DNA from 4 places in the Rhizobium acaciae genome. Region 1 is predicted to be linked to each of the others. Evidence: predicted binding sites of a transcription regulator. Region 1 holds the regulator's gene; each other region holds the start of a gene.
The links. Region 1 encodes PhoB, which activates phosphate uptake and scavenging genes when phosphate is short. Its sites were predicted from a motif close to TGTCATNNANCTGTCAT; they were not measured.
Positions count from the first base shown of each region.

Region 2: the regulator PhoB is predicted to act here: its motif matches at 1,019-1,035, upstream of OLZ32_RS07100 (esterase-like activity of phytase family protein).
Region 3: the regulator PhoB is predicted to act here: its motif matches at 828-844, upstream of OLZ32_RS25830 (DUF2794 domain-containing protein).
Region 4: the regulator PhoB is predicted to act here: its motif matches at 886-902, upstream of OLZ32_RS01865 (UDP-2,3-diacylglucosamine diphosphatase).

Region 1 is NZ_JAPCZO010000036.1:19,294-21,494, reverse strand. Features, by position in the region: gene OLZ32_RS35840 (GcrA family cell cycle regulator) at 131-664, shown strand; gene phoB (phosphate regulon transcriptional regulator PhoB) at 955-1,638, opposite strand; gene phoU (phosphate signaling complex protein PhoU) at 1,772-2,201, opposite strand, start outside.
Region 2 is NZ_JAPCZO010000003.1:276,859-279,059, forward strand. Features, by position in the region: gene OLZ32_RS07100 (esterase-like activity of phytase family protein) at 1-858, opposite strand, end outside; gene OLZ32_RS07105 (NAD-dependent epimerase/dehydratase family protein) at 1,105-2,088, opposite strand; gene OLZ32_RS07110 (helix-turn-helix domain-containing protein) at 2,186-2,201, opposite strand, start outside.
Region 3 is NZ_JAPCZO010000017.1:164,119-166,319, forward strand. Features, by position in the region: gene OLZ32_RS25825 (GNAT family N-acetyltransferase) at 1-317, shown strand, start outside; gene OLZ32_RS25830 (DUF2794 domain-containing protein) at 404-805, opposite strand; gene OLZ32_RS25835 (DUF1223 domain-containing protein) at 1,176-1,916, opposite strand.
Region 4 is NZ_JAPCZO010000001.1:366,685-368,885, forward strand. Features, by position in the region: gene OLZ32_RS01860 (histidine phosphatase family protein) at 1-700, opposite strand, end outside; gene OLZ32_RS01865 (UDP-2,3-diacylglucosamine diphosphatase) at 934-1,776, shown strand; gene OLZ32_RS01870 (MFS transporter) at 1,988-2,201, shown strand, end outside.

The sequences.
Region 1 (2,201 bases):
TAAAGATCAATTACTAGACTGCATGCGGCGGAACTAGTCACCAAAATTGATCAAGCGTTTCTTGTTTCGGAGCTCCCGGGACAACGGTGAGGGATTCTGCCATCACCAACGCAAAAGGTGGAGACAGGGCATGAACTGGACAGACGAGCGGGTCGAGAAACTCAAGAAGCTTTGGGCCGAAGGACTGAGCGCGAGCCAGATCGCGGCACAACTTGGCGGTGTCAGCCGAAACGCGGTCATCGGCAAAGTGCACCGGCTGTGCCTTCCGGGCCGTGCCAAGGCCGGCGGCACCAACACCGCGGCGCGAACGCCGAAGCGCAACACATCGGCGCCGCGCGCGCCGAACTACGCCTCCCGGATCACGACCCGCACCGTCACCCGCCAGCAGGGCGCGACGATGCTGAAGGAAGAGATCGAGATCGAAACGATCGAGGAAATGGAATACGTGCCGAGAGGCAATGTGGTGGTGCCGATTTCGCGCCGCCTCGGCCTGACGGAACTGACCGAGCGCACCTGCAAGTGGCCGGTCGGCGATCCGCTGAAGGACGACTTCCATTTCTGCGGCTGCGAGTCCCCCGATAATTCGCCCTATTGCAGCTATCACCAGAAGCTCGCCTACCAGCCGGTCAACGAACGCCGCCGGGCAGCAGCGCGGGCTAGCTGAGCGGGCAACCATTGTTAGAATGCAGAAAACGGGCCGAGTGGCCCGTTTTTTTATGCAATTTTGGTTCGTGCCGATGGCTGCCCCTCATCCGCCTGCCGGCACCTTCTCCCCGTTCTGACGGGGCGAAGGAAGTATGCCGCACCCTCTCGGTCCCCGTTGACGCCCCGTTTGGCACGTCCCTCTCCCCGTTTTTCACGGGGGAGAGGGTTAGGGTGAGGGGCTGCCATACGCGCGACCGGATGAGGGCCGGGTGAGGGGCAGATGTTTGCTGAAACAATGGATGAAAGCCCTCAGGCTTCCATCGAATAACCGGCGCCGCGGACGGTGCGGATGACGTCCTGCATGTTGGAGAAATTCAGCGCCTTGCGCAGGCGGCCGACATGGACGTCGACGGTGCGCTCGTCGACATAGATATCGTGGCCCCAGACGCCATCCAACAGCTGCGAGCGGGAGAAGACCCGGCCCGGCGACGACATCAGGAATTCCAGCAGGCGGAATTCGGTGGGGCCGAGGCGGACTTCGCGGGTCTTGCGATGGACGCGATGGGTCTCGCGGTCGAGCTCGATATCGCCGCATTTCAGCACCGTCGACAGCACCTCGGGACGGGCGCGGCGCAGCATCGCCTTGACGCGGGCAACGAGTTCGGGGGTCGAGAAGGGCTTGACGACATAATCGTCGGCGCCCGTCGACAATCCGCGGACGCGCTCGCTCTCTTCGCCGCGCGCCGTCAGCATGATGATTGGTAGGCGCTCGGTTTCCGGCCGCATGCGCAGGCGCCGGCAGAGCTCGATGCCGGAGACACCCGGCAGCATCCAATCGAGGATGAGAAGATCGGGCGTGCGCTCCTGAAGCCGCATTTCGGCTTCGTCGCCACGAAGGATGGTATCGACCTCGAAGCCTTCCGCTTCGAGATTGTAGCGAAGAAGCACGCTGAGGGCTTCCTCGTCTTCAACAACTGCAACTCTCGGGATCATGCGTGTCGGTCTCCTCGCGCATGATCCTTAAACCAGGGTGATTTAAGCAATGCATCCTGCGCAAATTCAAAAATTGGCTGCGACCTCTTTGCGCGCCCGGACGGGCGCGCACGCAATTGACGGGTGCGGGCGGTTATTCTGTGACCGCGCCGACGGTGTTGGCGCTGTCATCCTTCGGACGATCGCCTTCCGGCTGCGCGCCTGTCGCCATGTAAAAGATCGTCTCGGCGATGTTGGTGGCATGGTCGCCGATGCGCTCGATGTTCTTGGCGCAGAAGAGAAGATGCGTGCAGCTGGTGATGTTGCGCGGATCTTCCATCATGTAGGTCAGGAGTTCGCGGAACAGCGAGGTGTACATCGCGTCGATCTCGTTGTCGCGTTCACGGATCGCATTCGCCTTGTCGGCTGAACGATTGGTGTAGACATCGAGCACTTCCTTGAGCTGGACGAGCGCCAGCTCGGACAGATGCTCGAGGCCGCGGGCAAGCTTGCGGGGAACGCCGGTGCTTTGGACGGCGATGACGCGCTTGGCGGTGTTCTTGCCGAGGTCGCCGACGCGTTCG
Region 2 (2,201 bases), on a different contig from region 1:
CGAGCCGGAATCGCCGCCGTCCTGGCGGGCAGCCGATTGCAGCACAGCGATGATGAACTTACCATCAGGCGTCATCGCCATGCCTTCGAGACCCTGGTTGTTCTGGCGGCCGGTCTCCGGATCTTTCGGGTCCGGAGCGGAGGCGCCGGGACCGGGATTGTTGGAGGCAAAGCTCAACGCGCCCTTGCGCATCGGCAAAAGCGCCTTCGGCGGCTGGGTGGCAGAGAGCAGGTGGCCGTCAGCGGAGAAGTGATAGATATAAGGACCATATTCGTCGCTGACGAACATGGTGCCGTCGGCCATGCGGATGATGGCTTCATTGTCGAGCGCGATCTTGCCGTTCGTCGCCTGCGGCAGCGCGGGAAAACTACCGGCAGCAGGGCGGACGCCGGATTCCGGGTCGAGACCGGTCATGTCGCCGCCCTTGTCGTCGACGAAGAGTGTGGAATCGACGAGCTTTGCGTCGACGCCCGACTGTTCCTTGCCGGCCTCGGGTGCAGCACCCGGAGCGGTCGGCGTCAGGCCGATCGAGATGGTGTTCAGGCGTGGCCGGTAATCAACGGTGCCGAGGGCGTTGTAACCGCGGTCGGGCAACAGGTAGAGCGTGCCCCTGTAGCCGGCGCCGTCGCGGCTCCAGGCGGCGGGATCGATCGCCATGCCCGAGCCGGAACCGAAGGTCTCGCCGAGTTTGTCACGCTGGTTGGCCGGAATGCGGCCGATGCCCACCAGGCCCTTGTTGACGAAGGTGAGGCCGCCGACGGTGGCGGAATTCTCGGCCATTGCGACAACTGGCACGGCGGCGGATGCCGCGAGAACCGCGGCGAATAGCCGCGCTGTGTAAAGTCTGACATTCTTCATGGAAATACCCTCTCGGTCAAAAGCGCTCTCGAAACGGCTTCCGCCCGCAGGCTGGACACCGCTTCAAATGACACCCCGGCCTGGATTCGATATCCCGATGGCGCAACACGCCCTGGATTTCGTCGCCCCATATCCCCGGCAGACGGTCTATGACGGGATCGTGATATCTGGATGACACTTCTCAGCGAAAGCGTCATGCTGGAGATGAAGTCGGGCTTTCGCGTGTCCGCATTCCAGCTCGCTGCTCTATCCGACCGGGTAAGGCCCTTCGGCGAAGACCTCATCGTGGTAGCCCTTGGAGCCGACATTCAGCGCCAAAGGGCTTCGCCATTCCCTGTTGTCGCGCAGGCAATCGAGCACGAAACGGAAATCATATCGCGGCTGCCAGCCGAGTTCCCGCCTTGCGCGTTCGTTGACATAGACACGGTCGAGCGAAGGAAACATCTTCCAGCTGCGGGATGCGTAAAGGGCGCCTGCACCCGGGAACAGTCGTTCGACGACGTGAGGCGCGTCGCGCCGGATTGCGGCAAGATCGCTCGCCGAAAACGGCGTCGTGGCGGAGATGATGTAGCGGCCAAAGCCGATTGCCGGCGCCTTTTCGAGCGCCAGCAGATGGGCGCCGACCACGTCGCTGATATCGACGCGGCGGTGAAGAAGCTCGTTGGCCTGGGCGTTCTCTGCCGAATAGCCGTTGCGAATGTCAGGATCGTCGTCATTGTCGGGAAAGAAACGCGACGTCCTGAGAATGGCGACCGGCAGGCCGGACTTGCGGGCGAAGAGTTCGCACAGACCTTCGGCGGCGAGTTTCGTCACGCCGTAGATGTTTTTCGCGACGGGAAGCACGTCCTCGGTCACCCATGCCGCCGGTTCGCCGGCAGCCGGCGTCAATGCCGCACCGAAGGTGCTGGTGGTGCTGGTGAAGACGAAGCTTGCAACGTTGGCAGTGACCGCCTCTTCGAGCAGGTTGAGGGTGCCGGCGACATTGGTGTCGAGGAAATCGTAATTGTCGTGGGTTGCCACATGCGGTTTGTGCAGCGTCGCGGCATGGATGACGTGGCTGATGCCTGACATCGCCTGCCGGACGAAGGCGCGATCACCGATCGAGCCGACCATGTCGGTAAAAGCCGAGGGCTTGATATCGATGCCGCGCACCCAGCGGCTTTCCGCCCTCAAGGTCCGCATCAGCGCCTCGCCGAGATGGCCGGCACTTCCCGTCACCAGTATCGTCATCACATCGTCTCCTGACCGTTCGGCGGCGGACGCTATAAAGACTAAGGTTTTCAGACAACGCATAAATTATGCATGGGCGTGCAGGAAAGCTTGAGGCTCAGCCGATGGTCGTA
Region 3 (2,201 bases), on a different contig from region 1:
GCTGGCTGGTCGAGGATTCGATTTATCTGGCGCCGCAAGCCCGCGGCCGCGGCATCGGCAAGGCGCTGCTCGCCGAACTGATCATCCGCTGCACCACCCTCGGCTTTCGTCAGATGGCAGCCGTCATCGGCGGCGCCAGCCCTGCCTCGATCGCGCTTCATCGCACGGCCGGCTTCGAGGAGGTTGGTCTGATGAAGGGCACCGGCTACAAGCACGGCCGCTGGCTGGATACGATGTTCATGCAGCGCGCCCTTGGCGAAGGCATGAGCACCGATCCGGACCCGTCCGTCTATCCCGGCGCGCTGTTTAACGGCTGATATGGCTTAATGCATGTCGCCCAAAAGTGTGCAACGGCTTTGGGATAACGACATACATAAAACAAAGACTTAAAGCGCGACGCGCTTTAATTGTCGACGAGCTTCAGGGCCTTGTCGAAGACCTTCAGCACCTGGTTCAGTTCGTGACCGCGCTTCAGGATCGTCCCGTTGCCGCTGATCACGGAGTAGGCGCCCTGCTTGGCGGCGAGCTTAGGATTTTTCTCGATGCGGAAGAGCGGTATTTCGCCGGAACGCTTGAAAACGGAAAAGACCGCCCTGTCCTTCAGGTGATCGATGGCGTAGTCGCGCCATTCACCATCACCGACCATCCGGCCGTAGATCCAGAGGATCGCGTCCAGTTCGCGCCGGTGGAAGGTCACCGGAAGCGGGTCCTTGCTTTGTTTGTATTCCCTGAGATCGACGACGACTGAGGAACTGTGGTCGACGGAACGGCTTTCGCCGTGTCGCAAATCCGGCTGATCTGTCATCAGTCTCACAAGGCCTCCACATGTGACAGGAGAGTGACAGTTTGCCCGAGCCGCCGCAAATTGCAAGAGCGCCAGCCGTCACATTCCGCCGCACGTCTGTCGCGCAAGGTCGCTGTAGCACTTTGAGTCAGTGCATCGTGCCTTGCGAAAGTTGGGTTCGATTTTCGGAAAGCATGACGCACTGGACAGGGCAACGCTTTCTCCGCAGCGCCGCATTTCAGTCAAAACAGCGCCTCATTTGCAGGAGATTTATGAATTCCAGTTTGGCGCCAGCGCGCCAAAGGGCCCGGCGGAGCGTATCGACCTTAACCCCAGCCCCGAATACGCTCGGCCGGGCCGCCCCAGCACTTCATCCGCAACCGGATGAATCTCAGATATTTTTGCCAGCCATCACCACGGTCGCGCCAAGGATCGCAGCCGGATCGCCGTCTGCGGTCGCCGATTGCAGCAGGATGGCGCAGCCCTCGAGCTGCGGCCGCTGCAGGACGCTGGCCGGCAGCGTCAGACTGGTCGCCTTGCCGTCCCACATGCCGACGGTTTCGACATTGGTGACGCTGTGCAGATAGGAGATCTTCTGGCCGCTGTTCTCGCCTTTTTCGACATCGATCGTCTTTTCCTTGTCGAAATAGACCATCACGACATTGGCTTTGCCCTGTCCCGCGCCGATCTTGATCTCCAGCTCGTCGCCGCGCATCGCGGCACTGATCGGAACGGTCAGCCCGTTGCCTTCGCTGCTATAGGTGTCGATCTTGCTGTTGATGCCATTCAGATCGGCGCCGGCCAGATGGTCGCGTCCATTGACGATGGCCTGCGGCGTGTAGACGTTGCTGCGGCCCATCGTCTTGGCATAGCCATACTGCCGCTCGGTGTTTTCCTTGGAGCTCAGCGTATCGGCCCAACCGAGATAGTTCCAGTAATCGACATGATAGGCGAGCGCGATAACATCGCCCTGGTTCACCAGCTTGCGGAAAGCAGCATCAGCGGGAGGACAGGAGGAGCAGCCCTGCGACGTGAAGAGTTCGACGACACCTTTCGGCGTGCCGTCTTCGGCCTGTAGCGGGCCTGAGAGAACAACACCGGCGATCAGCGGAATCAAAAAACGGGGGGACATTCACCTGCACCTCTTTTTCAGCGCCGACGGCATGTTTGAACCGGGGCCCTGACATATGAACGTACGAATAATCCTTCCGGGTCCAAACGAAAAGTCACGAACGGGTGAGACGTAGCTCGACGGGAACTTGCATAAAACAAATCATCGTGAGCCCGTCCAAATACTGTCGTCGCACCAAAGAAAAGCCGCCGGAGATTGCTTTCCGGCGGCTATTATCAAATAAGTCTCCTAGATCCGGATGATTTTAGGCCGACCCGGCCTAAAATCTGAATCCGGATCTACATC
Region 4 (2,201 bases), on a different contig from region 1:
GCAGTTCGCCTTCCTGTCCTGGCTGCCGGTCGGCGGCCTGATGCAGCAGGATCGACTCGTATCCTTGCGAGCGCGTCCCCTCGATCAGGGTGATATCGGCGTTTCCGGGATTGTCGGAGCGCTCGAACCACTCGACAGGGCGGTGCAGGAAGTTCATTTCGATCGCGCGGTTGGTGACGCCATGGCCGACGATCACGAGGTTGTGGTCGCTATTTTCGGCATCGTGCATGACGGTCTGGAGGAACAGGCGCACCCGCTGGGCCACATCCGCCCGGCTTTCGCCATCCGGCGGCCGGGCGTAGAACTTGCCGCTGTTGCTGCGCAGCCTCGCCCATTTTTCGAACTCCTCGGGAAACTTCTGCTTCTGTTCGGCGTGGTCGTAGATTTCGGTGAAGAGACCGAAATCCTGCTCGCGCAGCAGATAATCCTCCCTGATATCGCCGACGAAGCTTTCCGGCAGGGCTTCGAGCAGCGCATCCTTGCTCTGCCGGGTTCTGAGAAAGGGCGAATACCAGATCTGCAGCTTGCCGAAACCCGCGCTCGGCAATGCTTGCAGGTAGGAGGCGATCACGCCGCCTGCCTCGAGAGCCTGCCGATGGCCCCATCGCGTCAGCGGCACGTTGTGATCGCCGAATTGGCGGTAGGCCTGTTCGTTGATGTTGCCGAGGGATTCGCCGTGGCGAACGAGAAAGAAACGCATCAGCCATCCCGCCTTGTCGGATATGAATCGCCGTCATCATGAACGCCCTGAATGCGTAGGGCAACCTTGTCGGCGGGGCTGGCGGCGACGGCATCCGGCCCGCGTGGCGACGGGCATACTGCCTGCGCGGCGAACGGCCATGCGGCCGCGCGGGATGAACAGGTTTGCAGGGCTTTTCCCCAGCTTGTCATCTTCCTGAAACACGAGTCTGGTTTTGGAAGGTTAGATGAAAGATGGGACATGAGCGGCAGCTCGTGAAAGACATGATGGAACCCAGACATTTCCGCACGCTCTTCATTTCCGATGTCCATCTCGGCTCGAAGGCCGCGAAGGCCGACTTCCTGCTGGATTTCCTGCGCCACCACGAGGCCGATACGATTGTGCTCGTCGGCGATATCGTCGACGGCTGGCGCCTGAAGCGCAGCTGGTATTGGCCGCAGGTCTGCAACGACGTCGTCCAGAAACTGTTGCGCAAGGCGCGCAAGGGCACGCGCGTCGTCTATATTCCCGGCAATCACGACGAATTCCTGCGGGCCTTCCCGGGCATGCATTTCGGCGGCATCGAGGTCGTCGAGCGCATGATGCATGACGGCGCCGACGGCAAGAAATATCTTATCCTGCACGGCGACGAGTTCGACGTCGTCGTCCGCAACGCCCGGCTGCTCGCCTATCTCGGCGACTGGGCCTATGACACGGCGATCCGCATCAACATCATCCTGGCGGCGGTGCGCCGCCGGCTGGGCATGCCTTACTGGTCGTTTTCGGCCTGGGCGAAGCTGCAGGTCAAGCATGCCGTCAATTTCATCGGCGAATTCGAGCGCGTCGTGGCCGAGGAAGCCCGCAAAAACGGCGCCGACGGGGTGATCTGCGGACATATCCATCATGCCATCATCCAGGATATGGACGGCATCCGCTACATCAACACCGGCGATTGGGTGGAAAGCTGCACGGCGGTCGCCGAACACGAGGACGGCACCTTCGAACTGATCACCTGGCGGTCGCTCGCCAGCAGTGTGCCGGCGCTTGCCGCCATCGGAATGCATGACGAGGGTGAGCTGGCCCCGCAGGCCGCCTGATCTTGGTGCCCGGGCTTTACAGCACCGCATGTCTTTTCAGACGCGCAAAGGACGCCGTAGCACTTTGAAATTTTGCAGTAGGAATTTAGCCGTTACCGTCAGGCGACAGGCCCTATTTATTTTCTAAAACGTTTCAGAACGGCTATTTCTCGCAATAGTCGCTTCCAGGGTGGTGTGTTAGGACAACGACGAGTTTCCTTCAGGTCCACCCATGATTCCCGCTCAAAATTCCCCGACGGGTGAGGGAGCGCCGCCGCGCTTCCGGCTGCTCAGTGCGCTTTCCTATTGCGCGCCGCTGCTCGTCAACGGCATCGTCCTGCCGTTCTTCCCCGTCTGGCTTGCGGGCCACAGCTTCAGCGACCACGAAATCGGTGTGATCCTGGCCGTTCCGATGGTGGTGCGCGTGCTGGTGGCGCCTGTTGTCG